DNA from 3 places in the Azonexus sp. MM2026_4 genome. Region 3 is predicted to be linked to each of the others. Evidence: predicted binding sites of a transcription regulator. Region 3 holds the regulator's gene; each other region holds the start of a gene.

Region 1 (10,027 bases), 1.2 Mb from region 3:
CCGAACCACAGACCGGGAAGGATCAGCAGCGCCGTGACGACGACGAGGAGGGTGGCAAACAGGGCGAACTGGGTCATTTCTCTTCGTTTTCCTTGAGCAGCGCTTCGGCGCGACGGGCTTCCTCGACCGATAGCGGCCTGGCCTGGGCAGCGGTCTGCTGAGTGCGCCGCTTGAGATAGGAACGCAGGGACAAGATGGCGATCAGCAGCAAGGCAAGCGGTCCGCCCCAGAGCAGCATGGTGATGCCCTTGACCGGTGGCCGGTAGAGCACGAAATCGCCGTAGCGGGTGACCATGAAATCGAGGATTTCGCTGTCGGAGCGGCCGTCGTGGATCATGCCGCGGATTTCCCGCCGCAGGTCCACCGCCAGTTCGGCGTTGGAATCGGCAATCGTCTCGTTCTGACAGACCAGGCAGCGCAGTTCCTTGGACAACTCCTGCAGGCGCTTCTCGGCGACCGGATCGTCGGCCACCGCCGCTTCGTTGGTGCGCGAGGCGTAGGCCGCCGTCGACAGCAGACTGAGGACCAGGAACAGGGTACGGGCGAAGTTCATCGATTCAGCTCCGTCACCAGGGGCAGGATCTTCTCGCTCAAGACCTGCGGGCTGATCGGCCCGGTATGTTTCATGCGGATCACGCCCATCTTGTCGATGACGTAGGTTTCCGGCACGCCGTAAACGCCGTAGTCGATGCCGACCCGGCCGTCGATGTCCATCACCGTCAGCAGGTAAGGGTTACCGTGCTCGGTCAGCCAGCCCTCGGCCCGCTTCACGGCCAACGGCACCTCCTGCTCGGCCGGCACGCGACGCATGTCGATCTCGCCGTCGCCGCGCAGTTCCTTGTAATTCAGGCCGACCACCGGCACCTGGCCGTTGCGCGAAAATTCGACCAGCACCGGGTGTTCCTGGCGGCAGGAAACGCACCAGGTGGACCAGACGTTGAGCAGCCAGACCTTGCCCTTCATGTCTTCCGGCCCCATCGTCGCGCCCTCCTTACCCAGGACGGCCAGGCGGAACGCCGGTGCCGGCTTGCCGACCAGCGGCGACGGCACCTCGCGCGGATTCAGGTTGAGACCGACGGCCAACAGCACGACCAGCGCGGCGAAGGCGCCGAGTATCCAGTAATAGCGATTCATCCCTGATTTCCCCCCGCCGCGTTCGCGGCAACATCAGCAGCGACTTTGCGCCGACCGCGATAGCGGCGGTCAAGGATGGCCAGCAAGCCGCCCAGCGCCATGATCCCGCAGCCGCCCCAGATCCAGTTGACATAGGGCTTGTAATAGACGCGCACCGCCCACTCCGCTTGCGGCTGATCGGGATCGATCGGCTCGCCGAGCGAGACATAGACATCGCGCAGCAGACCGGCATCGATCGCCGCCTCGGTCATCGGCATCGACGACGAGAAGTAGTTGCGCTTTTCCGGGTACAGCTTGCGCTCCAGCTTGCCGCCCAGGAGCAGGTCGAAATCGCCCTGCGCCGCCTGGTAGTTCGGCCCCTGCAGCGACTGGACGCCGTTGAAGCGGAACTGGTAGCCGCCGACTTCGACGACATCGCCCGGCCCCATCTTGACGTCCTTTTCCTGCTCGAAGCTGCTGACCATGCCGACGCCGACGACAAAGACGGCGATACCGATGTGCGCGACATGCATGCCGACGAAACTGGCCGGCTGATCCAGCGCGGCAGCGACAAAGCTGCGGCCGCCGCGGGTCTGGTTGACGCGGCGAACGAAGTGGATCACCGCGGTGACGACGATCCAGGCCGCCAGCAGCAGGCCGAGCGCCGTCAGCGCCTTCCACTGTCCATACAGCAGCGGCACAGCGATCGCCACCACGACGGCGACGGCAAAGGCCCAGCGCAGGAGGCGCGCGACCTCGTTCAGCGAAGCATCCTTCCAGCGGGCAAAAGGCCCGATCCCCATCAGGAACAGCACCGGCATCATGACCGGGAAGAAGACCGTGTCGAAATACGGCGGACCGACCGAAATCTTGCCGATGCCGAGGGCGTCGATGAGCAGCGGGTAAAGCGTGCCGAGCAGGACGGTGGCGCAGGCGACGACCAGCAGCACGTTGTTGGTGAGCAGCAGCGACTCCCGGGAAACCAGGCCGAAGCGGCCACCGAGGCCGACCGACGGCGCCCGCCAGGCAAACAGGGCGAGCGAGGTGCCGATCACGGCGACCAGGAAGACCAGGATGAAGATGCCGCGCGTCGGATCGGTGGCGAAGGCATGCACCGAGGTCAGCACGCCGGAACGGACCAGGAAGGTACCGAGCAGCGACAGCGAAAACGCCGAAATCGCCAGCAGCACGGTCCAGTTCTTGAAGCTGCCGCGCTTCTCGGTAACCGCCAGCGAATGGATCAGCGCCGTACCGACCAGCCAGGGCATGAAGGAAGCGTTCTCGACCGGGTCCCAGAACCACCAGCCGCCCCAGCCCAGTTCGTAATAGGCCCACCACGAGCCCATGGCGATGCCGAGGGTGAGGAAGATCCACGCCCCCGTCGTCCACGGCCGCGACCAGCGCGCCCAGGCGGCATCGAGCTTGCCGGAGAGGAGGGCGGCGATGGCAAAGGCGTAGGCCACCGAGAAACCGACGTAGCCCATGTAGAGCAGCGGCGGGTGGATGACCATGCCCGGGTCCTGGAGCAGGGGATTGAGGTCGCGCCCTTCGGCGACGCCCGGCAGCAGGCGCTCGAAGGGATTCGACGTGATCAGGATGAAGAGCAGGAAACCGAACGAGACCAGCCCCAGAGCGCCGAGCACGCGGGCCAGCATCACCTCGGGCAGTTGCCGGGAGAAGAAGCGCACCGCCAGCAGCCAGCAGGCGAGCATCTGCATCCACAAGAGCAGCGAGCCCTCGTGGCCGCCCCACACCGCGGCGACGCGATAGGGAAGCGGCAGCAGGGAATTGGAATGCTGGGCGACGTAGGCAACCGAAAAATCGTTATTGACGAAGGCCCAGGTCAGGCAGGCGAAGGAAACCGTGATCAGCAGCGAAAAAGCGCTGGCCGCCGGCCGGCAGATGGCGATCCACGGCTGGTGACCGTTATGGGCGCCGAGCAGGGGAAGCGTGCCCAGCAGGAGCGCTACCAGCGCCGCCAGGATCAGGGCGAAATGGCCAAGTTCAGGAATCATGCTCAGTTACTCGCGGGTTTCGGTGCCGTCGCCGCCGGCTGTCCCTGGGCGGCGGCCTTCTGGACGCCGCGCTCGTGCGCGTCGTTGAGCGCCTTGGCCGCTTCCGGTGGCATATAGTTCTCGTCGTGCTTGGCCAGGACTTCCTGGGCCTTGAACGTCCCGTCCGGCAACAGGCGGCCCTGGGCGACCGCGCCCTTGCCTTCCATGAAGAGGTCGGGAAGGATGCCGACGTAGTCTACGACGATGTCGTGTTCGGTATCGGTGACGATGAAACGGATGGTCACCCCGTCGGCCTGCCGCTGGATGCTGGCTTCCTTGACCAGGCCGCCGATGCGGAACAGCTTGTCCTGCGGGGCCTTGCCCTTGGCGACGTCGGTCGGCGAGATGTAAAGGGCGATGTTGCTGTTCAGCGCGTTCAGCACCAGGGCCGAAATGACACCGACGAGCGCCAGCGCCCCGACGATCAGGGCCAGTTTCTTGTGGCGGGACTTCATGCTTCCTTGCTCCGGGATTCTGCGCGCAACTGGCGCTTCAGGCGGGCGATGGTCGTCTTGCGCGAGCGACCGACAACTATCGGTTCGATCGCCATGACCAGCGCGGTAACGCCAAAGGAGCCCCAGACATAGAATCCGTAGCCGCCCATGGCGATGAAATCGGCGAAACTGTTCCAGTAGATCATTGCATTTCCCCGGTCCGCATCAGTTCTGCCCTGACCCAGTCGGTGTTGCGCTCGCGTTCGAGCATCAGGGTACGGACCCGCGCCAGCGCGACGGCAATGCTGTACATCCAGAACGACAGGGCCATCAGCAGCATGCCCCACAGCATGACCTCGGCCATCGACGACTTGGCGAGGTTGACGCTGGAGCCCTGGTGCAGGGTGTTCCACCATTTGACCGAAAAATAGATGATCGGCACGTTGACCACGCCGACCAGCAGCAGGATGCCGCCGGCCTTGTCGGCGCGGCGCGCGTCGTCGATCGCGGCGACCAGCGCCAGGTAACCGATGTAGAGGAAGAGCAGGATCAGCTCCGAAGTCAGACGCGCGTCCCAGACCCACCACGTGCCCCACATCGGCTTGCCCCACAGGGCGCCGGTCCACAGCGACAGGAAGGCCATCAGCGCGCCGGTCGGCGCCAGCGCGCGCGCCATCATGCCCGACAGACGGGTGTTGAAGGCCAGCCCGATCGCCGCCCAGAAAGCCATCACCAGGTAGATGAACATGCTCAGCCAGGAGGTGGGCACGTGGATGAAGATGATCCGGTAACCCTCGCCCTGCTGGAAATCGGTCGGCGCCACCAGCATCCCGATGTAAAGGCCGGCGATCCCGAAGAGGACGGCGAGGGCGACGAACCAGGGGATCATCTTGCCGGCCAGCGGATAGAACAGGGCCGGTGATGCGAAACGGTATAGGTTGAAACGGTCGTTCATTCGAGGGCGATCTTCAGGGCCGCAGCCGACGCCCAGGGGGCAAAACCGATTGCGGCGATGGTCATTGCAGCGAGCAGTGATAGGTGTCCTTCCCCCCCGAGACCGGACACCGTCGCATCAACTGCGCCAGCGCCGAATATTAGCACCGGAATGTAGAGAGGGAGAACAAGCAGCGACAAAAGTACACCGCCGCCGCGCAGGCCCAGGGTCAGCGCCGCGCCGATGGCGCCGATGCCGGACAGCGCCGGGGTGCCGAGCAGGATGGCGGCGGTGAGTACGAACAGGGCGTCGCCCGAGAGATCGAACTGGACGCCGAGCACCGGCGCGATCAGCGCCAGCGGCAGGCCGGAAACCAGCCAGTGGGCGATCACCTTGCCGGTCACCACCAGGCCCAGCGGGTGCGGCGACAGGGCCAGTTGCTCCAGCGTGCCGTCGCGCAGGTCGTCGGCGAACAGGCGGGGCAGCGAGAGCATCGTCGCCAGCAGCGCGGCAACCCACAGCACGCCGGGCGCCAGCTGGCGCAGCAGGTCGGGCTCCGGACCGACCCCGAGCGGGAAAAGGCTGACCACGATGATGAAGAAGAAGAGCGCGGAAACGATGTCGGCCTGGCGACGCATGGCCAGCTTCAGGTCGCGGCCGATGACGGTGAATACGATATCGAACATCTGTCGTCCTCAGCCGATGCGCAGTTCGCGCACCGTGCCGGCGGGGATCGCCACCGGCTGGTGCGTCGTCATCACCGCCATGCCGCCGCGCTGCAGATGTGCCGAGATCACCCCGGCCAGCCAGTTGACGGCGCCGACATCGAGGGCAACGAAGGGTTCGTCGAGGATCCACAGCGGCCGCCGGTCGGTCACCAGGCGGGCCAGCGCGACGCGGCGCTTCTGCCCCTGCGACAGGTACTTGCAGGCGAGATCCTCGCGCCCGGCAAGGCCGACCTGTTCGAGGGCGTCGATCGCGTCGTCCTCGGACAGGACTTCGCCGGCCAGGCGGGCGCCGGCGAGCAGGTTTTCGAGCGGCGTCAGCTCTTCCTTGATCGCGTTGAGGTGGCCGAGATAACAGAGGGCGGCGTGGTAGTCGTCGCGGTGGCGACCGATCGCTTCGCCCTGCCAGCGGATTTCGCCGCCCTCCGGCGGCAGCAGGCCGATCAGCATGCGCAGCAGGCTGGTCTTGCCGGCACCGTTGCGCCCCTGCAGGTAAAGAAGTTCACCGGCTTCCAGCGTGAAGCTCAGGCCTGCGAACAGGCGGCGCTCGCCGCGCACGCATTCCAGATTGTCGGCTTCCAGCATGGTCAGGGCCCGGGATCTATCCGGCGCGTATTATGGACGCGCAAGTGTACCGACAGTTTGCGGTGAATCAAATCGAAAAAAACGGGGGCCGCAGCCCCCGTAAATCGAGAGGCGGTACGGCTGCTTATTTGAACGGCGTCGGACGCGGGGTGGTATCGGAAGACGGCGGCAGGATCGGCAGCGTGAAGTTCGGCTGCTCACCGGTCAGGGTGTTCAGGAAAGCGACGACCTTGGCGTTCTCGTCCTTGGTGAACTTCTTGCCCAATTGCAGGCGGCCCATGATGTTGACCGCTTCGGTCAGCGTGTTGGCGGCACCGTCGTGGAAGTAGGGATAGGTCATTTCGACGTTGCGCAACGTCGGTACCTTGAAGTTGAAGCGGTCGGCATCCTTGCCGGTGACGCCGGCACGACCTTCGACGCCCTTGGTGTTGCCCTTGTACGGCTCGACCAGACCCATCTTCTGGAAGGAATTGCCGCCGACCGCTTCGCCGTTGTGGCAAGCGACGCAACCGCTGTCCTTGAACAGCGCATAACCTTCCTGCTCCTGCTGGGTCAGCGCCGCCTTGTTGCCGAGCAGCCACTGGTCGAAGCGCGAGTTCGGCGTGACCAGCGTCTTTTCGAATTCGGCGATGGCCAGGGTGACCTGGTCGATGTCGATCCTGTCCTTGCCGAAGACCATCTTGAATTCGCGGACATAGGCCGGGATCGATTCGAGGACGTTGATCGCCAGGGTGTGCGTGAACGCCATCTCGCCCGGGTTGGCGATCGGACCGCCGGCCTGCGCCTTGAGGTCGGCGGCGCGGCCGTCCCAGAACTGGGCCAGGTTGAGGCTGGAGTTGAGCACCGTCGGCGCGTTGATCGGGCCTTGCTGCCAGTGGTCGCCGACCGAGGTTGGAATGTTGTCGGTACCGCCCATCGACAGGTTGTGGCAGGTGTTGCACGACATGATGCCGGACTTCGACAGGCGCGGGTCGAAGTACAGCTTCTTGCCCAGTTCGACCATGCCGACGTTGATGCTGGCGGGCGGCTTGATCGGCTGGATCGGTTCGTCGCCGGCGGCCTGCACGGCGCCCTGCAGAACCATGCCGGAGAGCAGGAGGATGGCGGCGGAAAGGACGGTAGGTTTCATTATTGATCTCCCTCGTTGTGAAATTTGCCGGGCCATTCTCACCCCCGAGAGATTTAAAAACTTGATCCAAATCAATGGCTTTTATGGGATTTTCCTATAGTGACCATAGGTATCCCCTATAAATCTTGAGGGTATGATCCGCGGTCTGAGGAGGAAACCGGCATGACCCTGACCGAACTGCGTTACATCGTCGCGCTTGCCCAGGAAAAGAATTTCAGCCGTGCCGCCGAGCGCTGTTCGGTCAGCCAACCGACCCTGAGCGTGGCCATCGCCCGCCTCGAGGACGAGCTTGGCGTGCAGTTGTTCGAGCGTGGCAAGGGCTTCGTCAGCCCCAGCCTGGTCGGCAGCAAGGTCGTCGAACAGGCGCAACTGGCCCTCAACGAGGCGGAGAAAGTGCGGCAGATCGCCCAGCGCGGCCGCGACCAGCTCGACGGCCACCTGCGCCTGGGCATCATCCACACCATCGGTCCCTACCTGCTGCCGCAACTGATCCATTCGTTGAAGAACATCGCGCCGAACATGCCGCTGGCGATCGAGGAGAACATGACCGCCAAGCTGGCAGACATGCTGCGCGACAACGACATCGACGTCGCCATCATCGCGCTGCCCTTCGACCTCCCGGGTGTCCTCAACCGCCCCCTGTACGACGAGCGTTTCAAGGTCATCGTGCCGCGTGGCCACCCCTGGGAAAAGCGCACCGCCATCGCGCCGGAAGAAGTCGCTGGCGACGAGGTGCTGCTGCTCAAGGCCGGCAACTGTTTCCGCGACCAGGTGCTGGACGCCTGTCCGCAGGTGAGCAGCCCGGAAACCGACATCCGCCTCGGCCATTCGATCGAAACCATCCGCTGCATGGTGGCGTCCGGCCTGAGCGTCTCGGTGCTACCGGAAAGCGCGCTGCAGGAGCCTTACGGCAACGACATGATCAGCGCCATTCCCTTCCTCGCCCCGGAACCGTCGCGCCGTGTCGCGCTGGCCTGGCGCAGTTGCTTCGTCCGGCCGAAGGCGATCGACGCCTTGCTCGCCGCCGTGCGCGCCCTGGATTCGCCGGCCTACCGCTTGCTGGTCTGACTGCCGATCAGGATTTCGGCCTGCAGTTGCTGCAGCAGCTCGCTCATTTCCCGGCTGGCCGCATATAGCGCTTGCCAGGACTCGGCCAGCGATTCCTCGCAGCCGGCCTGCTGCTGATCGAGCATCTGCCGGGCGAGGGAATGCAGATGCTGGTGGATCGGGTCGATCGCCGCGAAGGTCGGCATTTCCCCGTAGCGCTTGCGGCCCGGCCCCTGGTACCAGCGCCCGAAGCCGCAGGCCAGGTGATCGAGCTCGACGGCCGGCGCGCCGCCCGGCGCCGCCGCGAGGCCGGCCTCCAGGGCCTTCATCCAGCGTCGGTGATCGACTTCGGCGATCAGCATCGGCAGATCCTCGCGCGCCCAGGTGAAGGCGGAGGCCGCCGACCACAGTTCGTCCGGGCGAAACTCCGCCATCCATTGCGGCAGGCTCGCCGCCGGCATCGGCCGGGCGATGCCGAAGCCCTGCGCCAGGTCGCAGCCGAGCAGCAGCAGGACGAGGCCGTGCTCGATCGATTCGACCCCCTCGGCGATCACCTGGCGGCGGAAGGCACGGGTCAGGCCGATCACCCCTTCGACGATGGCGAGGTCTTCCGGGTCGTCGAGCATGTCGCGCACGAAGGACTGGTCGATCTTCAGGATTTCCGCCGGCAAGCGCCGGAAATAGGTGAGCGACGAATAGCCGGTACCGAAATCGTCGAGCGCGAAGCTGACGCCGAGCTGGCGGCACTCGGTAAATAGCTGGGCGACGCGCCCGACATCCTCGATCGCCGCGGTTTCCAGCACCTCCAGCTCGAGCCGCGACGGATCGAGTTCCGGGTGCGCCGCCAACTGACGCCCGAGTTCAGCGGCGAAGCCGGGATGCTGCAGATGTTCGCCGGCAATGTTGATGCTCAGCTTGAGGTCGATACCGGCCGCCGCCCAGCTCGACAACTGGTCGAGCGCCGTGGTGATGACCCAGTTGCCGAGGTCGATCGCCAGCTCGCTGCCTTCGATCGCCGGCAGGAACTCCTGCGGCAAGAGCAGGCCGCGTTGCGGATGCTGCCAGCGGATCAGGGCTTCGGCGCCGACCACGCGGCCCTGCCGCATGTTGACCTTGGGCTGGTAATGGAGGACGAACTCGCCAGCCGCCAGGCCCTGCCCGATGCGGGCGATATCCTCGCGGCGACGGCGCGCCCGGCGGTCCTTCTCGGGATCGAACAGGTGATGACGGTTGCGCCCGGCCTGCTTGGCGACGTACATCGCCTGGTCGGCGTGGCGGAGCAGGGTGTCGGCATCGGAACCGTCGTGCGGGTAGAGGGTGACGCCGATGCTGGCCGAAATCGTCACGAGCTCGTCGGCCACCGGGAAGGGCTGGGTCAGCGACCCGGAAATCCGGTTCAGCGCCAGGTCACACTCGTTGAGGTCGTTGAGCGTGGACAGCAGCAGCACGAATTCGTCGCCGCCCAGCCGGGCCACGGTATCGCCGCCGCGCACGCAGTTGCGCAAGCGCTGGGCAACCTCGACCAGCAGGTGGTCGCCGGCGGCGTGGCCGAAGCGATCGTTGATCGGCTTGAAGCCGTCGAGGTCGAGGTAGCAGACCGCCAGCAGGCCGCGATTGCGGGCGGCATTGGCCATCGCCAGCTGCAGGCGGTCGGCGAGCAGCATGCGGTTGGGCAACTGCGTCAGGGCGTCGAAATGCGCGAGATGCTCCAGGCGTTGCTGGTGCTCCTTGAGCAGCGTGATGTCGGAGAAGATGCCGACGAAGTGGGTGATCGTCCGCTCGGCGTCGCGCACCGCCGAGATGGTCAGCAGCTCGACGAAGATCTCGCCGGATTTCTTGCGGTTCCAGACTTCGCCGCGCCAGTGGCCTTGATCGCGGATCGCTTCCCACATGTTGCGGTAGAAGGCGGCGTCATGATGGCCGGAATTGAGCATCCCCGCGTTCTGGCCGATCGCCTCGTCGCGGCTGTAGCCGGTCAGTTCGCTGAAGGTCGGGTTCACTTCGAC
Region 2 (10,027 bases), 1.6 Mb from region 3:
CACCTACTACTACACCCTGGCCAACGACATGGGGATCGACAACATCGCCCGTTTCATGGGCGAAATCGGCCTGGGACGACGCACCGAGATCGACATTCCCGGCGAGGCGACCGGCATCCTGCCGTCGCCGGAATGGAAGCAGAAACGCTTCAAGAAGCGCGAGCAGCAGAAGTGGTACTCCGGCGAAACCATCTCGGTCGGCATCGGCCAGGGGTACAACGCCTATTCGACGCTGCACATGGCGCACGCCCTGGCCAACATCGTCAATTACGGCAGGGTCTTCCGCCCGCACCTGGTGCATAGCATCACCAACCCGACCAGCGGCGAAGTCCGCATCGTCGAACCGCAACCGATCCGCCAGGCGCCCCTGAAACCCGAGCACGTCGAGGTGATCAAGCGCGCCATGGCCGGCGTCGTCCGTGAGGGCACCGGCGCCCGCGCCTTCGCCGGCGCCGCCTACGAATCCGGCGGCAAGACCGGGACGGCCCAGGTCTTCAGCCTGAAAGGCGGACAGAAATACATCGCCGGCCAACTCCGCGAACGCCTGCGCGACCACTCCTGGTACGTCGCCTTCGCGCCGGTGGACAAGCCGAAAATCGTCGTCGCCGTAATGGTCGAAAACGGCGGCTTCGGCGCCCAGTCGGCAGCGCCCATCGCCCGCCAGGTGTTCGACTACTACCTGATCGGCAAACTGCCGGGCGGCCCGGCGCCGGAGGTTGATTCCGGCGAAGAAAACGGCGACGACGGCGTCGCGGCGAGCGAGGAATAGCGCAATGAAACTGCTCCGGCGCATCATCCAGAACCTCACGGCACACCTCGACATGCCGCTCTTCCTGATTGTCATGGCGCTGATGACGATCGGCCTGGCGACGATCTACTCCGCCACCGCCAGCGACGGCTTCTGGAAACTGGACCGGCAACTGGTCAACATCGCCGCTTCGACCGCCGTCATGTTCGCCGTCGCCCGTACCCCGCCCCAATCGCTGATGCGCTGGGCGGTACCGCTCTATCTGCTGGGCCTGATCCTGCTCATCGGCGTCGCCCTCTTCGGCATCGTCGTCAACGGCTCGCGGCGCTGGCTGTCGCTCGGCTTCGTGCGCATCCAGCCGTCCGAGATCATGAAGATCGCCATGCCGCTGATGCTTGCCTGGTATTTTCACAAGTACGAATCGATGCTGCGCGCCAAGCACTTCGCCATCGCCAGCGTCATCCTCCTACTGCCGATCGCCCTCATCCTCAAGCAACCCGACCTCGGCACCTCGCTGCTGATCGGCGCCGCCGGCTTCTTCGTCATCTTCTTCGCCGGTCTGCCGTGGAAGGTGATGTTCGGGCTGGCCGCCGCCGCCGGCGCCGCCATGCCCTTCGCCTGGAACATGCTGCACGACTACCAGCGGCGGCGCGTCCTGACCCTGCTCGATCCCAGCTCAGACCCGCTCGGCGCCGGCTACCACATCATCCAGTCCACCATCGCCATCGGTTCCGGCGGCGGCCTCGGCAAGGGCTGGCTCAAGGGGACCCAGACCCACCTCGAGTTCATTCCGGAAAAGCACACCGACTTCATTTTCGCCGTCTTTTCCGAGGAATGGGGCTTGCTCGGCAACGGCATCCTGCTCTTCCTGTTCACGCTGCTGATCGGTCGCGGCCTGATGATCGCCGCCGCCGCGCCGACCCTGTTCTCGCGCCTGCTGGCCAGCGCGCTGACCCTGGTCTTCTTCATCTACGCCTTCGTCAACATGGGCATGGTCTCGGGTATCCTGCCGGTGGTCGGCGTACCGCTGCCCTTCATCAGCTACGGCGGCACCGCGCTGATCACGCTGATGCTGGGCATCGGCATCCTGATGAGCATCCATACCCACCGCATGCTGGTCAAGAAATGAAAGACACCTGGCGCCTGCTCCTTCCCTGCATCCTGCTCGCCGCCTGCGGCAGCACCCCCGAGCCCGCGGCCAGGAATGAGCGGCCGACGGCGAGCGCCAGCCGGCCGGCCCCCCAGCCAGCGCCGAACCGGCGCTGGGGTGGCGGCTATTACAAGGACGACGGCCCCGGCGACGAAATCCCGGAAAATCTCGACCAGACCCCCGACGCGATCCCGCGCTGGGAACCGCTGCACAAGCCGGCGCTGCGCCCCTACGAAGTCTTCGGCACCAGTTATGTGCCGCACACCAGCGTCCGCCCCTACAAGGCCCGCGGCATCGCCAGCTGGTACGGCAAGAAGTTCCACGGCCAGAAGACCTCGATCGGCGAGCCTTACGACATGTTCGCGATGACCGCCGCCCATCCGACCCTGGCCCTGCCCTCCTATGTGCGCGTCAGCAACGTGCAGAACGGCCGCTCGGTGATCGTCCGCGTCATCGACCGCGGCCCGTTCCACGCCAGCCGCATCATCGATCTTTCCTACACCGCCGCTTACAAGCTCGGGCTGGTGAACGGTGGCAGCGGCGAAGTCGAGGTCGAGGCAATCATCCCCGGCCAGGAAACCGCCACCGCCTACGCCCAGGTGGCGCCGCCAGCCGCCCCCAGCGTCGCCGCCACGCCTGCGCCGGCGGTCGAGACCGCCCTGCCGCCCGGGGTTTACCTGCAGCTTGGCGCCTTCGGCAACGCCGACAACGCCGACAACCTGAAACGGCATCTGGAACGAGAATTCGACTGGATCGAGGCAAAGATGCACATCCTGCGCGCCAATGGACTGCACCGCCTGCAACTTGGCCCCTACGCCTCGCGCGCCGCGGCGCAGGTGGTCGCCGAGCGCTTCCGCAGCAGTTTCGGCTACCAGCCGACGATCGTCACCCGCTGAAGCCGCTTACGCCACCACGGGCAAATCGACGGTGGCGACGACGACGTTGCCGCAACCTTCGTACTGCAGGCTGCTGAAGCTGGTCATCCGCGCCATGGCGATTCCCCGGCCGTTGGGGTCAAAGACGCGCTCGGGGTCGAAATCGAGGAATTTTCGCCAGTCGAAACCGCGCCCCTGGTCGACAATGCGGAAGGAAATCGCCGACGCCGTCCGCTCGATGCGCACACACGCCCGCCGCTCGCGGAATTCCGGCTGGGCGAGCCGCTTGCGAATCTCGCCTTCCCAGTCGCCGTCCCATTTGAGCAGCGATTTCTCGCGGTAGGAAATCCCCAGATTGCCATGTTCGACCGCGTTGACCATGAGGTCGGACAATCCGGGAGCGACGCGGTCGGGTTCCGGACAGATGCCGGCCAGCACCGGCACCAGGCAGGAGATTTCCTCCAGCGTGGAAAACCCGTATTCGGCGCAGACCAAGAGTTTCTGCGCTTCCTCAATGTGCGCCGCCAGCGTGCGCAGCGAAACGCGGGCCCGGCGATCCTCGAGCGCCGCGCGGACGATCGAGATCAGCGCCTCCGGCGCGTAAGGCTTGGTCAGGTAGTAATAAGCCCCGGCTTCCAGTCCCTCGCGCACCTGCTCCGGCGCCGAGGCCGCCGTCTGCATGATCACCGGCACATCGGCGAAACGGCGGTCGGCCTTGACCCGGCGCAGGAACTCGATGCCATCCATGCCCGGCATCATGCGATCGAGCACGACCAGCGCGAAATCGCTGTCGGGCGCCGCCAGACGCTGCCAGGCGGCGAGCGGGTCGGCGAACAGTTCGAGCGCCAACTGCTCCTGCTCGAGAAAATCCTCGATCAGCATCAGGTTGATGGCTTCGTCATCGACGACGAGGACACGATGGTCGGACATGAAGCTGAGTTCCGGGCGAACGTTGTGTTGCCCAATCCTAGCACGAGCCCGGCTTTTGATGCGGATCAACGGCGGCACGATACGAGTCGCTATACTTCTCCGCTTCATCTGCCTGGAACCAGCCATGCCCCCACTGCCCGACCTCGTCTGTCCGGCCGGCAGCCTGCCGGCCCTCAGGGCCGCCGTCGACAATGGCGCCGACGCCGTCTATCTCGGCTTCAAGAACGATACCAACGCACGCAATTTCGCCGGGCTCAACTTCGATCCGAAGACCATGGGCGAAGGTATCCGCTATGCCCATGCCAAGGGCCGCGAGGTGCTGCTGGCGATCAACACCTTCCCCCAGGCCGGCCGCGTCGGCGACTGGCACAAGGCGGTCGATGCCGCGGTCGACCTCGGCGTGGACGCGATCATCCTGGCCGATGTCGGCCTCCTCGATTACGCCAGCCGGCGCCACCCGCAGCAGCGCCTGCACCTGTCGGTGCAGGGCTCGGCCACCAGCTACGAGGCGATCAACTTCTGCCGCCGCGAATTCGGCATCCGCCGCGCCGTCCTGCCGCGTGTACTGACGCTCGCTCAGGTCGAGAACGTCATCCGCAACACCGACGTCGAAATCGAGGTCTTCGGCTTCGGCAGCCTGTGCGTGATGAACGAGGGCCGCTGCTGGCTGTCGTCCTACGCCTGCGGCGAATCGCCGAATACCGTCGGCGCCTGCTCGCCGGCCAAGTACGTCAAGTGGGACAAGCAACCCGGCACCATGGAAACCCGCCTCAACGGCATCCTCATCGACCGCTTCGGCGACAGCGAGCCGGCCGGCTACCCGACGCTGTGCAAGGGCCGCTTCGAGGTGCGCGGCGAAACCTATTACGCGCTGGAAGAACCGACCAGCCTCAACGTCCTGGAAATCCTCCCGGAAATCGTCAAGATCGGCGTCCGCGCGATCAAGGTCGAAGGCCGTCAGCGCAGCCCGACCTACGTCACCCAGGTCACCCGCACCCTGCGCGCCGCCCTCGACGCGCTGCGCGACGGCGCCGAACGCTACCACGTGAAGCCGGCCTGGCAGGCCGAACTGGCCAAGGTCTCGGAAGGCAACCAGGCGACGCTGGGCGCCTACAACCGGCCCTGGAGATAAGCATGAAACTGTCGCTCGGCCCCCTGCTCTGGTTCTGGCCCAAGGCAGAAGTGATGGAATTCTACGCAGCGATGTCGGAAAACCCGGCGCTCGACATCATCCACGTCGGCGAAGTCGTCTGCTCGCGGCGCCAGCAACTGCGCACCGCCGACTGGATCGGCCTGGCCCGCGACCTGAGCGATGCCGGCAAGGAAGTCGTCGTCTCGGCGCAGGCGCTGCTCGAATCGGAAAGTGACCTCAAGGCGCTCCGCCGGCTGGTTGACGAAGCCGGCTGCAAGGTCGAAGCCAACGACCTCGGCGCGATCAACCTGGTGACCGGACAGGATTTCGTCGCCGGTCCGCACCTCAACATCTACAACGAAGCCACCCTCGCCACCTTCACCCGCTACGGCATGAAGCGCTGGGTGCCGCCGCTGGAAGCTTCGCGTGCCCTGATCGAACCGCTGCACGCCAGCCGGCCGGCCGGCGTCGAGACGGAAGTGTTCGCCTTCGGCAAGATTCCGCTTGCCTTCTCGGCGCGCTGCTTCACCGCCCGCCATTACGAACTGAACAAGGACGACTGCCAGTTCAAGTGCCTCGAGCATGCCGAAGGACTGACGCTGAAGACCCGCGAAGGCCAGGCCTTCCTGACCATCAACGGGATCCAGACGATGTCGGCGCAGACCTACTGCCTGCTCGGCGAGATGCCGACCCTGCTTGCGCTGGACATCGACATCGTCCGTCTCAGCCCACAGCAGCAGCGGATGGACGAAATCATCGCCGCCTTCGATGCCGCTCGGCACGGCCAGACGCCCGCCGTCGATACGGCGGCGTGGAGCGAATGCGGTCTGGTCGACGGTTACTGGTTCGGCGACGCCGGGATCGCCAGTCATCACCTCCCGCCACCCGCCCGCACCGGAGTCCCCGCATGAGCCCGCATTTCGTCATTCCCCGTTTCCGGCTGCCGGCACTGATCGCCGAAATCGGCCACAAGCTGCCGCAGTGGCCGCATTCGCTGGCGCTGGTGACGGCACTCAACGCCGCCCTCAAGCTCAAGCTGCTGCCGGAGAGCGAACTCGGCGCGCTGGAGGACAAGCTGTTCCGGGTCCGCGTCCTCGACACCGGCGGCGTGGCCCACTATACCTTCAGCAACGGCCTGTTCCGCCCGGTCTTCAACGCACAACGCGAGCCGGACCTGGCGTTTGCCGCCAACCTGTCGGCCTATCTGCAGTTGCTGGCACGGCAGGAAGACCCGGATACGCTGTTCTTCAACCGTGAACTGGAAATCACCGGCGACACCGAGCTTGGGCTGATCGTCAAGAACATGCTCGACGCGATCGAATGGCCCAGTCTGCCGCGGCTGCCGTTCCCCGGAAACTGAACGGCCCGCGCGCGGCGGGCCGTGATCGCGGGATGGCCGGCCCTCAGTTGGCGGCCTGCCCCTCGGCAATGAAGATTTCGACCCGCCGGTTCTTCGCCCGGCCTTCCGCCGTCGCATTGTCGGCCAGCGGCTCACGCGCGCCGCGCCCATCGACGCCGACCCGCGACGCCGCCACACCGCGCGGTACCAGATAGTCGCGCACCGCTTCCGCCCGCTTCACCGACAAGGGATTATTGATCTTGTCCGAGCCGGAACTGTCGGTATGACCGACGATCGTCACCCGCGTCACCGCGTGTTCGGCGAGACCGGCGGCCAGCTTGTCGAGCACCGGCCGCAGCGAAGGCTTGATCGCGTAACTGCCGGAATCGAAGGAAACATCGCTGGGAATCTCGAGCTTCAGGCGATTGTCAGCCGTCTGCGTCACTTCGACACCAGTCCCCTGGGTCACCTGTTCCATCTCGGCCTTCTGTTCCTGCATGCGTTTCGACCACAGGTAGCCTCCGCCAGCGCCGATCGCCGCACCGGCTGCGGCGCCGATCGCCGCCCCCTTGCCGCGGTCGGACTTGCTGGCCGTGGCGGCACCGAGCACCGCCCCGGCGACGGCACCGATCGCCGCCCCGGTACCGGTATGGCGCTGCGTTTCGTCCATGTTCGCACACCCCGCGAATGCCAGGCTGATGGCACTCAGGGCAATCATCATTCGTTTCATGGTTTTACCTCCTGTTGCCGGTCTGTCCGGCCTTTGCAGACTAGCACGCTCACCGATGCCGGCTGTTAGCAGTTGTAACAGCCAGAAAAAAGGGAGGCTGACGCCTCCCTCGTTGATTGCCGCAGGATGGAAAAGTTCAGTCCTGCTTCTGCGCGTCGAGACGGAACTTGACGTAGCTGCCCGGCGCCTCTTCCAGCGCCTTGAGCGCCCCGGCCGCCGGGTCGCGCGCCGGCACCTTGGCCGAGCCGCCCGGCAGCGCGGTCACCCATTCCTGCCAGTGGGTCCACCAGGAACCGGCGTGCTGCGTTGCACCGGCCAGGAAATCCTCCGGGCTTTCCGGCAGGTTGCCGTCGGTCGCGTCATTGGTCCAGTAGCCGTACTTGTTGGCCGCCGGCGGATTGACGATGCCGGCGATATGCCCGGAGCCGCCGAGGACGAACTTGGTCTTGCCGGTCGGCAGGCGAGCCCCGGTGTAGGTGCTCTTCCACGGCGCGATGTGGTCTTCGATCGTCGAGATGAAGTAGCACGGGGTCTTGACCTTGCGCAGATCGATCTTGACGCCGCCGAGCTCGACGCCGCCAACATCCTTGAGACGGTTTTCGAGGTACATGTTGCGCAGGTAGAAGCTGTGCATTGCCGCCGGCATGCGCGTCGAATCGGAGTTCCAGTAGAGCAGGTCGAAGGGGAAGGGGTCCTTGCCCATCAGGTAGTTGTTGACCACGAAGGACCAGATCAGGTCGTTGGCGCGCAGCATGTTGAAGGTGCCGGCCATTTCCGAACCCTCGAGGAAACCGCGCTTCTCCATCTTCTTCTCGAGTCCTTCGATCGTCCCTTCGTCGAGGAAGACCGACAGTTCGCCCGGCTCGGAGAAATCGAGCATGGTGGTGAAGAAGGTGGCCGAATTGACGCGCTTGTCCTTCTTCGCCGCCATGTAGGCGAGCGTGGACATGGTCAGCGTGCCGCCGATGCAATAGGCCGCCAGATTGACCGAATCCTCGCCGGTCTGCGCGCAGACCTGGGTGATCGCTTCCAGCGTGCCGTTCAGCATGTAGTCTTCGAAGCCGACCTGGGCCATCTTCTCGTCCGGGTTGACCCAGGAGATGATGAAGGTGGTGTGCCCCTGGTCAGTTGCCCATTTGACGAAGGAATTCTTCTCGCGCAGATCGAGGATGTAGTACTTGTTGATCCACGGCGGCACGATGAGGAAGGGCTTCTTGTACTGCTCGGTGGTGCCCGGGTTGTACTGGATCAGCTGGAACAGCTCGTTCTGGTAGACCACCTTGCCCGGCGTCGTCGCGACATTGCGGCCCATTTCGAAGGCGGAGGTGTCGGTCATCCGGATGCGCAGCTGGCCATCCTCGTTCATGTCGTGCAGCAGGTTGTTCAGACCCTTGATCAGGTTCTGGCCGTGGCTCTTGACCGTTTCGCGGAAGACTTCCGGGTTGGTCAGCGCGAAGTTGGACGGCGACAGGGCGTCGATGTACTGACGGGTGAAGAAATTGACCTTCTGCTGGGTGGCATCGTCGAGCCCCTCGGTACAGCAGACCGTGTCATGGATGTGGCGGGCGGCGATCAGGTAGGACTGCTTGACGAAGTCGAACAGGAAATGCTGTTCCCAGTCTTCGTCCTTGAAGCGCTTGTCGCCCTTCTGCGGCACGGCGACCGGCGCGGCGCCCGGCATCCCGAGCATCTTCATCATCGAACCCTGCCACAGCGAGAAGTAATCCCACATCATGTTCATCTGGGTCTGCGCCAGCTTGTAGGGATTGGCCATCAGGCGGGCGGAAAGGTCCATGAAGGCGCGGGCGACGCCCATCTCGTCGGACGGCGCCTCGACGCCGTCCTTGGCCTTCCTTTCCATGTACTGGGTGATGATGCGCGAGGCGCGCTGGGCAACCTCGGCATAAGTCTTGGCCATTTCGGCCGGGTTGGGCAGGTTGAGGCCCTGTTCTTCGGTTTGCTGCGGCATTTGAAACTCCCTCTGTCAGTGCGCGGCGGATTGCTTTGGCAACCGCGAATAGCGAAGCACGCCGTCGTCGCCGATTTCCTTCGACAATCGTCCGGCGTGTTCCAGATAGTTCAGATGGGCAATCGCTTCACCCATCGCGAACATGGTTTGGTGTGTATCGAGCGCCCGACCAAACAACACGTCGAGCAACCCGGCTGCGCTCTGCGGCGCTTGTTCACAGCTATTCTCCAGCGCATGCAATCGTTCTTCGTGGTGCGCATGCAAGGCACCCACACGCGCCTGCACCCCCGTGAAGGGCAGGCCGTGCGACGGCAGGACCAACGTCTGCGGCGGAATTTCCTCGGCCATCACCGTCAGCGATTCGAGATACCAGCGCAGGGCGTCGGCATCCGGCGTCGCGGCAAAAACGCTGATGTTGGTCGAGATTTTCGGCAGCAGCATGTCGCCTGAAATTAACACGCCCAGTTTGGCACAGTAAAGCGCCAGATGTTCCGGCGAATGGCCGTAGCCGATGAGAATTTTCCATTCCAGATCGTCGATCGTCACCTGATCGCCCGCCTTCAGGCGGTAATAGTGCACCGGCAAACCCGGCACCGCCCGCCGGTAGCCCGAACCGCGGCTGGCGAACTTGCCCAGGCGTTCTTCGTCCAGGCCGTGCCGCCGGAACTGTTCGACCATGTACTGGGCGCCATGACCGCCGACCTCGTTCCAGACCGCGTGCGCGGTCAGGAACTCGGCGCTGGTCATCGCCAGCGGCGCACCGGTCTGCTCCATCAGCCAGGTCGCCAGGCCGAGGTGATCGGGGTGGAAGTGGGTGACGATCAGACGTTTCACCGGCCCGTCCAGGCGGTCGAGGATGCTGCGCCAGGTGGCGCGCACGCCGTCATCCGCGAAGCCGGTATCGACGATGGTCCAGCCGTCGCCATCGCGCAACAGCCAGAGGTTGATGTGATCGAGCTGGAAAGGCAGCGGCATGCGCAGCCAGAAGATGCCGGGCGCAACCTCGCGCAACTCGCCGGCGGCGGGAATCTCTGTGAAGGGATAATGCAGGGACATGGTTTTCCGTTTTCGTTTTTCGAGCAAGTTACCATACGGTAGCGGATTGAAAAAAGCCCCGCCATCTGCTTAACTTCGCCGCAACCAAGGAGACATGA
Region 3 (10,027 bases):
GGGGCCGGAGCGCTGGTGGTTGGCGAGGCGGCCGACGGCGAAGGCGCGCTGCGCCTGCACGCCGAAATGGCGCCCGACCTGCTGGTGATGGATGTGTCGATGCCGGGCGGCGGCGGCCTGCTCGCCCTCGAACGCCTGCGCGCCCGCGACCCGGCGGCGCGCATCCTGATGCTCTCGGCGCATCACGACGAGATCGTGCCGGTGCGTGCGCTGCGCCTGGGCGCCAACGGCTACCTGTGCAAGCGGGCGGCGCCGGCCGAGTTCCTGCGCGCCGTCGCCCAGGTGGCGGCCGGGCGCCGCTACCTCGATCCGGAGCTGGCGCAGCAGGTGGCGCTGGCCCAGCTTTCCGGCACGGCGCAGCCGCTGGAGACGCTGACCGAGAAGGAACTGGCGGTCTTCCTCAAACTCGCCGCCGGGCAGACGGTCAACGACGTGGCCGGCGACTTTCACGTCAGCCCGAGCACGGTCGGCACCCACCTCTACCACATCAAGCAGAAGCTGAACCTGCGCAACCCGGCGGAGATCACGCTGCTGGCGGTGCGCAACGGGCTGATCGAGGCCTGAGACGGGGGCGAATCATGATTTTCATGAGGCCGCGCTGGCGAACTCCGGGACGGCAGGCCGGCGGCGGCTGGGAATAATGAACCGGAGACGGGCCGCCACGGTCCGCCCAACCATAAACCAGGAGAGAGACTGATGAACTGCCGCCCGACCCCCATCGCCGCCTGTCTGGCGCTTGCTTTCGCCGTGCCGGCCGCGGCTGCCGACGACGCCGTGCGGCTCGACCCGCTGGTCATCACCGGCAGCCGCGTCGAGCAGAATACTTTCGACCTGCCGGCGGCGATCGACGTCGTCGATGTGGCGAGCGTCGGCGCGACGCAGGCCCGGGTCAATGCCTCGGAAGCGCTGGCCGGGGTGCCGGGGATCGTCGTCCAGAACCGCCAGAACTACGCCCAGGACCTGCAGATTTCGTCGCGCGGCTTCGGCGCCCGTACCGCCTTCGGGGTGCGCGGCATCCGTCTGGTCGCCGACGGTATCCCGGCGTCGATGCCGGACGGGCAGGGGCAGGCGGCGACCTTCAACCTCGACCGCGCCGAGCGCATCGAGGTCATGCGCGGTCCCTTGTCGGCGATCTACGGCAACGCGGCGGGCGGCGTCATCCAGTTGTTCACGCCGGACGGCAAGGGCCGGCCGAGCGTCGAGGGACGCTTCAGCGCCGGCAGCGACAGCAGCTGGAAAACCGACCTGGCGAGTCAGGGCGAGGTCGGCGGCGTTTCCTACGTGGTCGATACCTCGCGCTTCGTCTCCGACGGCTACCGCGACCACAGCGAAGTCCGGCGCGACCAGTCGCTGGTCAAGCTGGGCGTTTCGCCGAGTCAGGACGGGCGGCTGACTTTCGTCGCCAGCAGCTTCCGCCAGGTGGCCGACGACCCGCTCGGCCTCGACTGGGCGAGCGCCCGCAGCAAGCCGACCAGCGTCGTGCCGGCGGCGCTCGCCTTCGATACGCGCAAGCGGATCAGCCAGCAGCAGGGCGGCCTCAACTACGAGCACCGCTTCGGCGACGACAGCCTGCAGTTGGCGGCCTACGCCGGGCAGCGTTCGGTGATCCAGTACCAGTCGATTCCGCTCGGTCCGCAGGGCAACCCGCGCCATTCCGGCGGCGTCATCGATTTCGAGCGCAGCTATGCCGGCGCCTCGGCGCGCTGGATCGCCCGCCGCGAGGTCGGTGGCGGCCGACTGACGACGACCCTGGGGGCCGATTACGAGCGTTCGGTCGACGACCGCCAGGGTTTCGAGAACTTTGTCGGCGCGACGCTCGGCGTCAAGGGCGCCTTGCGCCGTGACGAAACCGACCGCGTGGCGGCGAGCGGCGTCTACGTGCAGAGCCAGTGGCAGGGCGAGCGCTGGAACTTCAGCGGCGGCCTGCGCCACAGCCGCGTCGCGTTCAAGGTCAGCGACCACTACATCGCCGGCGTCAACGGCGACGACAGCGGTTCGGTCGATTACCGGAAGACGACGCCGACGCTGGCCGCGATGTACGCGCTGACCCCGGCGGTCAATCTCTACGCCAGCGTCGCCCGCGGCTTCGAGACGCCGTCACTGAACGAATTGTTCTATTCCGGTCCGGGCGCGACCTTCAGCTTCGACCTCAAGCCGGCCACCAGCACCCACCTCGAAGCCGGCGTCAAAGCCATGCTCGGCGACAACGCGCGGCTCGACGTCGCGCTGTTCGAAGTGCGCACCAAGGACGAACTGGTCGTCGCCGCTTCCGCCGGCGGCCGTACCAGCTACATCAACGCCAGCCGGACGCTGCGCCGCGGCATCGAAGCCTCGCTCGACGCCCACTGGGCTGGCGGCTTCTCCGGCCGGCTCGCCTACACCGGCCTGCGCGCCGAGTTCGACAAGGCCTATACCGGCAACAGCGGCGTCGTCGCTGCCGGCAACCGCCTGCCCGGCGTGCCGTCTTCGCAACTGTTCGGCGAACTGGCCTGGAAACACGCGGCGAGCGGCTTCCAGGCGGCGATCGAAGGCGTCGCGCGCAGCCGCGTTTACGTCGATGACATGAACGCGGCGCGCTCGGCGCCCGGCTACGCGATCGCCAACCTGCGCTTCGCCGTCGATCGCAACTACGGCGGGCTGTCGGCCGGCGCCTTCCTGCGCATCGACAACCTGTTCGACCGCGAGTACATCGGTTCGGTGGTGGTCGGCGACGGCAACGGCCGCTATTACGAACCGGCGCCCGGCCGCGGCTGGCTGGCCGGGGTGAGCCTGAAGCACCAGTTCTGAGCGCGGCTCAGACGACGCCCTGGGCGAGCATCGCGTCGGCGACCTTGACGAAGCCGGCGACGTTGGCGCCATCGACGTAGCTGACCTTGCCGGCGGCATTGCGGCCGTGGCGCAGGCAGGTGTCGTGGATGTCGACCATGATCCGGTGCAGCCGGGCGTCGACTTCCTCGCGCGGCCAGGAGAGGCGCATCGCGTTCTGGCTCATTTCCAGGCCCGAGGTGGCGACGCCGCCGGCGTTGCTCGCCTTGCCCGGGGCGTAGAGCACGTCGCTCGCTTCGAACAGCTTCACCGCTGCGGCGGTCAACGGCATGTTGGCGCCTTCGGCGACGCAGATCGCGCCGTTGGCGAGCAGGGTACGGGCATCGTCGGCGTCGAGTTCGTTCTGCGTCGCGCAGGGCAGGGCGACGTCAACCGGCACCCGCCACGGCTTTTCGCCAGGCAGGAAGCTGGCGCCGACGCGTGCCGCGTAGTCGCTGACGCGGCCGTAGCGGTGGTTCTTTACGTCCATCAGTTCGGCGAGTTTTTCGCCGCTGAAACCGTCCTCGTCGACCACCGTGCCGCTTGAATCGGAGACGGTGACGACGCGGGCGCCGAGCGCCATCGCCTTCTCGACCGCGTACTGGGCGACGTTGCCGGCGCCGGAGACACTGACGCGCAGCCCGTCGAAACTGCGGCCGCGCTGCTTGAGCATTTCCTCGGCGAAATAGACGGTGCCGTAGCCGGTCGCCTCCGGACGGATCAGCGAACCGCCGAAGCTCAGGCCCTTGCCGGTGAACACGCAGTCGGCGCGGTTCGACAGTTTCTTCATCATGCCCGCCATGAAGCCGACCTCGCGGCCGCCGACGCCGATGTCGCCGGCCGGCACGTCGGTGTCGCTGCCGATGTGGCGGAACAGCTCGCTGACGAAAGCCTGGCAGAAGCGCATCACCTCACCCGGGCTGCGGCCTTTCGGATCGAAATCGGAACCCCCCTTGCCGCCGCCCATCGGCAGCGTGGTCAGCGCGTTCTTGAAAGTCTGCTCGAAGGCGAGGAACTTGAGGATCGACAGGTTGACCGAGGGGTGGAAGCGGATGCCGCCCTTGTAGGGGCCGATCGCCGACGAGTGCTGGATGCGGTAGCCGCGATTGACGCGCACCTCGCCGTGATCGTCCACCCAGGAGACGCGGAAGGTGAGTACCCGCTCCGGCTCGACCAGGCGGTCGAGCAGGCCGTGCTCGGCGTAGCGGGGATGGTCCTGGATGAACGGCCAGAGGCTTTCGATGACCTCGGCGACGGCCTGGTGGAACTCCGGTTGCCCGGGGTTTCGTGCGGCAACATCCTGGTTGAATTCTGCGAATGACTTGTAGCGCACGCGGCGGGCTCCCTTTGTTCTTGTTGATCAGTGTGCTGCGGTCGAGGCCGGCTGGATGACTTCGACCACGGTCAGCCGGCGGCTGTTGCCGCCGGGAAAGTCCCAGTCGATTTCATGGCCGACGCCGAGGCCGATCAGCGCGGCGCCGACCGGGGCGAAAACGGAGACCTTGCTGGCCGCCGGGTCGGCCTCGTCGGGATAGACGATCTCGACCTGGCGGCTGTTGCCGGTTTCCTGTTCGGTATAGCGGACGCGCGACCCCATCGTGACGATGTCGGCTGGTATTGATTCGTCGGGGATAACAATGGCGCGCTCAAGCTCGTCGCGCAGATCGTCGGGCGGCTGGATTGCCATCAGGCGAACGAAATCGCTCTCCCTGATGATCAGGTTGTTCTGCTGCATTTATCTGAATTTTCTGGTGATTTTTGTTGATCGGTTTTTTGTGTCGTGGGATTGCGGATGGTAGAAGGAAGTCCAAGGCTTGATAAGCCGGCGACTTTGCACAAGACTGTTTCCTTTTTAATAACAATTGGAGTGCGCGTGCACGACATCAACGACATGCTGCTGTTCGCCCAGGTGGTCAAGGCGCGCAGTTTTTCCGGGGCGGCATTGCGCCTGGGAATTTCCAAGTCGCGCGTCAGCAAGTCGGTGGCGCGGCTCGAGGCGGCGCTCGGCGTTCGCCTGCTGCAGCGCAGTACGCGCCGGCTCAGCCTGACCGAGGTCGGCGAGGCCTACTTCGAGCATTGCGACCGCATCGTCGACGAAATGGCGCAGGCCGAAAACACCATCGGCAGCCTGCACCGCGAGCCGCGCGGCAAGCTGCGCTTCAGTGCGCCGGTCGCCTTCAGCACGCTGCACGTGGCGCCGGCGCTGGCCGATTTCATGCTGCAGTACCCGGAACTGTCGGTGGACATGACGATCAGCGACCGCCTGGTCAATCTGGTGGACGAGGGCTACGACCTGGCGCTGCGCATCGCGCCGGTGCCCGGCGACAACCTGGTCGCCCGCCGGCTGGCGCCGATCCGTCGCAAGATCTGCGGCAGTCCGGCCTACCTGGCGCGCTGGGGCGTGCCGGAAAAGCCGGAGGACCTGGCCAGGCACAACTGCCTCGACTACACCTACTTAACGACGCAGGGCTTCTGGCACCTGCGCGGCCCCGGCGGCGACATCTCGGTGCCGGTGGCGGGCAGCCTGCGCATCAACGACGACGAGGCGCTATCGCAGGCGGTGCTGGGCGGGCTGGGGCTGGCGCTGCTGCCGACCTTCATCGTCGGCAGCGAGTTGCAGGCCGGGCGCCTGGTCGAGGTGCTGCCCGGTTACGTGCCGGTCGAGCGTTTCATCTACGCGGTGCATCTGCCGAACCGGCACCTGCCGCTGAAGGTGCGGGCCTTCATCGACTTCCTGCAGCAGCGCTTCGGCGACGAGCCGGAATGGGATCGCCCGGCATCGCCGGGCAGCGCGCGCCGCTGGCTCGGGCTGAGCCGTTGAGGCTCAGCAGCGGTGGGTCATCAGCGCCTTCAGGCCGCTGACGTTGAGGATGCGGATGTGCTTCTGCTGGACCGCGATGTAGCCTTCTTCCTGGAACTTCGAGAAGGCGCGCGACACGGTTTCCAGCTTGAGGCCGAGGTAGCTGCCGATTTCCTCGCGCGTCATGCGCAGGTAGAACTCGGCGTGCGAGAAGCCGCGCGCCGTGAAGCGCTGCGACAGGTTGAGCAGGAAGGCGGCCAGCCGCTCTTCGGCGCGCATCGTGCCGAGCAGCATCATGACGCCGTGGTCGCGGACGATCTCGCGGCTCATCACCTTGTGGAAGTGATGCTGCAGGTTGTGGATCTCGCGCGACAGGCTTTCCAGGCGGTTGAACGGGATCGCGCAGATCTCGCTGTCTTCCAGCGCGATGGCGTTGCAGGTGTGGTGTTCGGTGCTGATGCCGTCCAGGCCGAGCAGTTCGCCGGCCATCTGGAAGCCGGTGACCTGGTCGCGGCCATCCTCAAGCAGCACGTCGGTCTTGAAGAAACCGCTGCGGATCGCGTAGATCGAGTCGAAGGCTTCGCCGGCGCGGTACAGGTGATCGCCGCGCTTGATCCGGCGCCGGGTCGAAATCAGGTCGTCGAGCCGCTCCAGTTCCTCAAGGCTTAGGCCGAAAGGCAGACAGAGTTCGCGCAGGTTGCAGTTGGAGCACGCTGTCTTGATGACGGTCAGCGTCATCTCCTGATTCAGCGGGATCGGGCTGGGCATTGGCAACCTGCGTCGGCTTGATCCATGTCAACCGGAAATGCGATCCATCCCCACATAATCGGGCCAAAACTTGGCGCCATGTTCAATGAATTTCGCAACTGAAAACCTCGTCTTTGACCCACAGATCATTCGCCGTTTCGACGTAAACGGCCCACGCTACACGTCGTATCCCACTGCCGACCGCTTCGTCGAGGCTTTCGACGCCGAGGCTGCCGCTCTCTGGCTCAGCAAGCGCAACATCGGCGGGATCAGCCGACCGCTCTCATTATACTTCCACATCCCCTTCTGCAACACCATCTGTTATTACTGTGCCTGCAACAAGATCATCACCAAGGATCACGGGCGCAGCGCCAAGTACCTGAAGTACCTGGGCAAGGAGCTGGCGCTGCAGAGCGCCGCACTTGAGGGTAGCGGGGGCGAGCACGAGGTCATCCAGCTGCACTGGGGCGGTGGTACGCCGACTTTCCTGTCGCACGACGAGATGCGCCAACTGATGGCGGAGACGCGCCGGCACTTCAAGCTGCTCGACGGCGGCGAGTATTCGATCGAGGTCGACCCGCGCAAGGTCGATACGGCAACCGTGGCGCTGCTCGGCGAACTCGGTTTCAACCGGATGAGCGTCGGCGTCCAGGATTTCGACGAGCGCGTGCAGGTCGCGGTCAACCGCGTGCAGACCGAGGAAGAAACGGCGAACGTGATCGCCGCGGCGCGTGCCAACGGTTTCAAGTCGGTGTCGATCGACCTCATCTACGGTCTGCCTTTCCAGAGCGTGATGGGTTTCAACCGGACGCTGGAGCGCGTCCTGGCGATGGACCCGGACCGCCTGTCGATCTACAACTACGCGCACCTGCCCGGGCTGTTCAAGCCGCAACGGCGGATCGCCGACGCCGACCTGCCGAACGCCGACACCAAGCTGCAGATCCTGGCCCTGGCGATCAAGAAGCTGACCGACGCCGGTTACGTCTTCATCGGCATGGACCACTTCGCCAAGCCCGACGACGAACTGGCGGTGGCGCAGCGCCAGGGGCGCCTGCATCGCAACTTCCAGGGCTATTCGACCTACGCCGACTGCGACATGCTGTCCTTCGGCATCTCGTCGATCAGCAAGGTCGGTCCCACTTACTACCAGAACGTCAAGACGCTCGACGAGTACTACGACCGGCTCGACGCGCCGATGCTGCCGGTGGTGCGCGGCATCGAGCTGACCGCCGACGATATCCTGCGGCGTTCGATCATCCAGGCGCTGATGTGCCATTTCGAGCTGTCGATCGAGAGCATCGAGAGTTCGCACCTGATCGACTTCCACAAGTATTTCGCGGCCGAGATCGAGGATCTGCGCGAGATGGAGCGCGGCGGTCTGCTGAAGATCGAACGCGAGTGGATCACCGTGCTGCCGCCGGGGCGCATGCTGGTCCGCGTCATCGCCATGGCCTTCGACCGCTACCTGCGCGCCGACCGTCAGCGGACGCGTTACTCCAAGGTGATCTGAGCGGCGTGCCAGGAAGGGCCGGGGCGGGTTACACTGCGGTCTTTCCTGTCGCAAGCCTTGCCCCATGCCTGATTCCGGCTTCCTGGCACTGTTTCTCGTTGGTCTGCTCGGTGGTGCGCACTGCGTCGGCATGTGCGGCGGCATCGTCGGCGCACTGGCGATGGGCAGCCCGGCCCGCTGGTCGATGCACCTTGCCTACAACGGCGGCCGCATCCTCTCCTATGCCATTGCCGGGGCAATTGCCGGGGCGCTCGGCGCCGCCGGGCTGGGGCTCGAAGGACAGGTGCCGGCGCGGCTGATCCTCTACTTGTTCGCCAACCTGATGCTGGTCGCGCTCGGCCTCTATCTGATCGGCGTCACCCGCGCGCTGGCCTTCACCGAACGGCTCGGCCAGTCGCTGTGGCGGCGGCTGCAGCCGCTGACCCGGCGTTTCCTGCCGGCGACGCGGGTCGCTCAGGCCTTTCCGCTTGGCATGCTGTGGGGCTGGCTGCCCTGCGGTCTGGTCTACAGCGCGCTGGCCAGCGCGCTCTCGGCCGGTTCGGCGCAGCGCGGCGCCCTGCTGATGCTGGCTTTCGGCGCCGGCACCCTGCCCAATCTGCTGCTCGCCGGCATCCTGCTGGCGCGGCTCAACGAATTCGTGCGCCGGCCGGCGGTGCGCTGGACTTCCGGGCTGCTGGTGCTCGGCTTCGGCGTCTATGGCCTGTTCGGTCTGCCCCATCTACTGGAGGCGAGCTGACATGGAAGCTGACCAGGCCGAGCGGGTCGTCGAGTTTGCGATTGGCGGCATGACCTGCGCCGCCTGTTCGACGCGCCTGGAAAAGGTGCTGAACCGGCAACCCGGCATGCAGGCCAACGTCAATCTTGCCGCCGAGCGGGCGCGCGTGCGCCTGAGCGGGGTCGGCGCCGAGGCGGTGATTGCTGCGGTGGCGAAGGCCGGGTTCAGTGCGGCGGTCGTAGACGCCGGCACCCGCGAGCGGGAAAAGGCGGAAAAACAACGCATCTACCACAGCGAGATCCGCCGTTTCTGGATCGCCGTGGCGCTGAGCCTGCCGCTGGTCGGCCAGATGCTGTTCATGTTCGGCGAACACGGCATGCACAACGAACTGCCGCGCTGGCTGCAGTTCGCGCTGGCGACGCCGGTGCAGTTCTGGATCGGCTGGCGTTTCTACGACGGCGCCTGGAAGGCGCTGCGCGGCGGCGGCGCCAACATGGACGTGCTGGTCGCGCTCGGTACCAGCATGGCCTGGGGTTTCTCGACCGTCGTGACTTTCCTCGGCATGAGCGGGCAGCATGTCTATTTCGAGGGCGGGGCGGCGGTGATCACCCTGGTCCTGCTCGGCAAGCTGCTCGAGGCGCGGGCCAAGGCACGGACCTCGGAGGCGATCGAGTCGCTGATCCGCCTGCGCCCGAAGACGGCGCGCGTCGAACGCGACGGCCAGTGGCTCGAACTGCCGGTCGATGCGCTGATGCCGGGCGACGTCTTCCTGGTCCGCCCGGGCGAGAGCGTGCCGGTCGACGGCGCGGTGATCGACGGCGAATCGAGCGTCGACGAGGCGATGCTCACCGGCGAGAGCATGCCGGTCGGCAAGCGCAGCGGCGACAAGGTTTTTGCGGCCACCGCCAACGGCAGCGGCAGTCTGCGTTGCCGCGCCACCGGCGTCGGCGAGCAGACGCTGCTCGCCGGCATCATCCGCCTGGTCGGCGAGGCGCAGGGCTCGAAGGCGCCGGTGCAGCGGCTGGCCGACCGGATTTCCGGGATCTTCGTGCCGGTGGTGTGCAGCATCGCACTGGCGACCTTTGCCGGCTGGTGGTGGATCGGCGGCGATTTCGCGACGGCGCTGGTCAATGCCGTCGCCGTCCTGGTCATCGCCTGTCCGTGCGCGCTCGGCCTGGCGACGCCGACGGCGATCATGGTCGGCACCGGGCAGGGCGCCCGCGCCGGCATCCTGGTGCGCAACGCCGAGGCGCTCGAACGGGCCGAGAAGATCGCCGTGCTGGCGCTCGACAAGACCGGCACGCTGACCGCCGGCCAGCCGCAGGTGACCGACCTGCTGCCTTTCGGCATCGGCCGCGAGGAAGCGCTGCAACTGGCGGCGGCGCTCGAACACCATTCCGAACACCCGTTGGCGCGGGCGGTGATCGCTGCCGCCGACGGCCTCGAACTG

What was found. Region 3 encodes FNR, which switches genes on or off when oxygen is low (the NO sensors DNR and NnrR bind a similar motif). Its sites were predicted from a motif close to TTGANCTAGNTCAA; they were not measured.
Region 1: a site for FNR is predicted at 7,036-7,049, ahead of AC0KWY_RS13315 (cytochrome-c peroxidase). Genes of this name have one in related genera too.
Region 2: a site for FNR is predicted at 3,759-3,772, ahead of ubiU (ubiquinone anaerobic biosynthesis protein UbiU). Genes of this name have one in related genera too.

Annotation. Positions count from the first base shown of each region.
Region 1 covers NZ_CM148380.1:2,808,338-2,818,364, forward strand. Annotated here, with positions in the region: gene ccmI (c-type cytochrome biogenesis protein CcmI) at 1-77, opposite strand, end outside; gene AC0KWY_RS13275 (cytochrome c-type biogenesis protein) at 74-553, opposite strand; gene AC0KWY_RS13280 (DsbE family thiol:disulfide interchange protein) at 550-1,134, opposite strand; gene AC0KWY_RS13285 (heme lyase CcmF/NrfE family subunit) at 1,131-3,128, opposite strand; gene ccmE (cytochrome c maturation protein CcmE) at 3,131-3,622, opposite strand; gene ccmD (heme exporter protein CcmD) at 3,619-3,807, opposite strand; gene ccmC (heme ABC transporter permease CcmC) at 3,804-4,556, opposite strand; gene ccmB (heme exporter protein CcmB) at 4,553-5,221, opposite strand; gene ccmA (cytochrome c biogenesis heme-transporting ATPase CcmA) at 5,231-5,845, opposite strand; gene AC0KWY_RS13315 (cytochrome-c peroxidase) at 5,970-6,974, opposite strand; gene AC0KWY_RS13320 (hydrogen peroxide-inducible genes activator) at 7,137-8,042, shown strand; gene AC0KWY_RS13325 (EAL domain-containing protein) at 8,024-10,027, opposite strand, start outside.
Region 2 covers NZ_CM148380.1:3,160,025-3,170,051, reverse strand. Annotated here, with positions in the region: gene mrdA (penicillin-binding protein 2) at 1-769, shown strand, start outside; gene rodA (rod shape-determining protein RodA) at 774-1,877, shown strand; gene AC0KWY_RS14865 (septal ring lytic transglycosylase RlpA family protein) at 1,874-2,794, shown strand; gene AC0KWY_RS14860 (response regulator) at 2,801-3,703, opposite strand; gene ubiU (ubiquinone anaerobic biosynthesis protein UbiU) at 3,828-4,835, shown strand; gene AC0KWY_RS14850 (U32 family peptidase) at 4,838-5,746, shown strand; gene ubiT (ubiquinone anaerobic biosynthesis accessory factor UbiT) at 5,743-6,195, shown strand; gene AC0KWY_RS14840 (YiaD family glycine zipper/OmpA-like lipoprotein) at 6,239-6,904, opposite strand; gene AC0KWY_RS14835 (PHA/PHB synthase family protein) at 7,041-8,873, opposite strand; gene AC0KWY_RS14830 (MBL fold metallo-hydrolase) at 8,889-9,929, opposite strand; gene AC0KWY_RS14825 (MerR family transcriptional regulator) at 10,027-10,027, shown strand, end outside.
Region 3 covers NZ_CM148380.1:1,581,093-1,591,119, reverse strand. Annotated here, with positions in the region: gene AC0KWY_RS07325 (response regulator) at 1-564, shown strand, start outside; gene AC0KWY_RS07320 (TonB-dependent receptor family protein) at 697-2,787, shown strand; gene gdhA (NADP-specific glutamate dehydrogenase) at 2,795-4,138, opposite strand; gene rnk (nucleoside diphosphate kinase regulator) at 4,166-4,540, opposite strand; gene AC0KWY_RS07305 (LysR family transcriptional regulator) at 4,679-5,626, shown strand; gene fnr (fumarate/nitrate reduction transcriptional regulator Fnr) at 5,630-6,373, opposite strand; gene hemN (oxygen-independent coproporphyrinogen III oxidase) at 6,459-7,862, shown strand; gene AC0KWY_RS07290 (sulfite exporter TauE/SafE family protein) at 7,927-8,598, shown strand; gene AC0KWY_RS07285 (heavy metal translocating P-type ATPase) at 8,600-10,027, shown strand, end outside.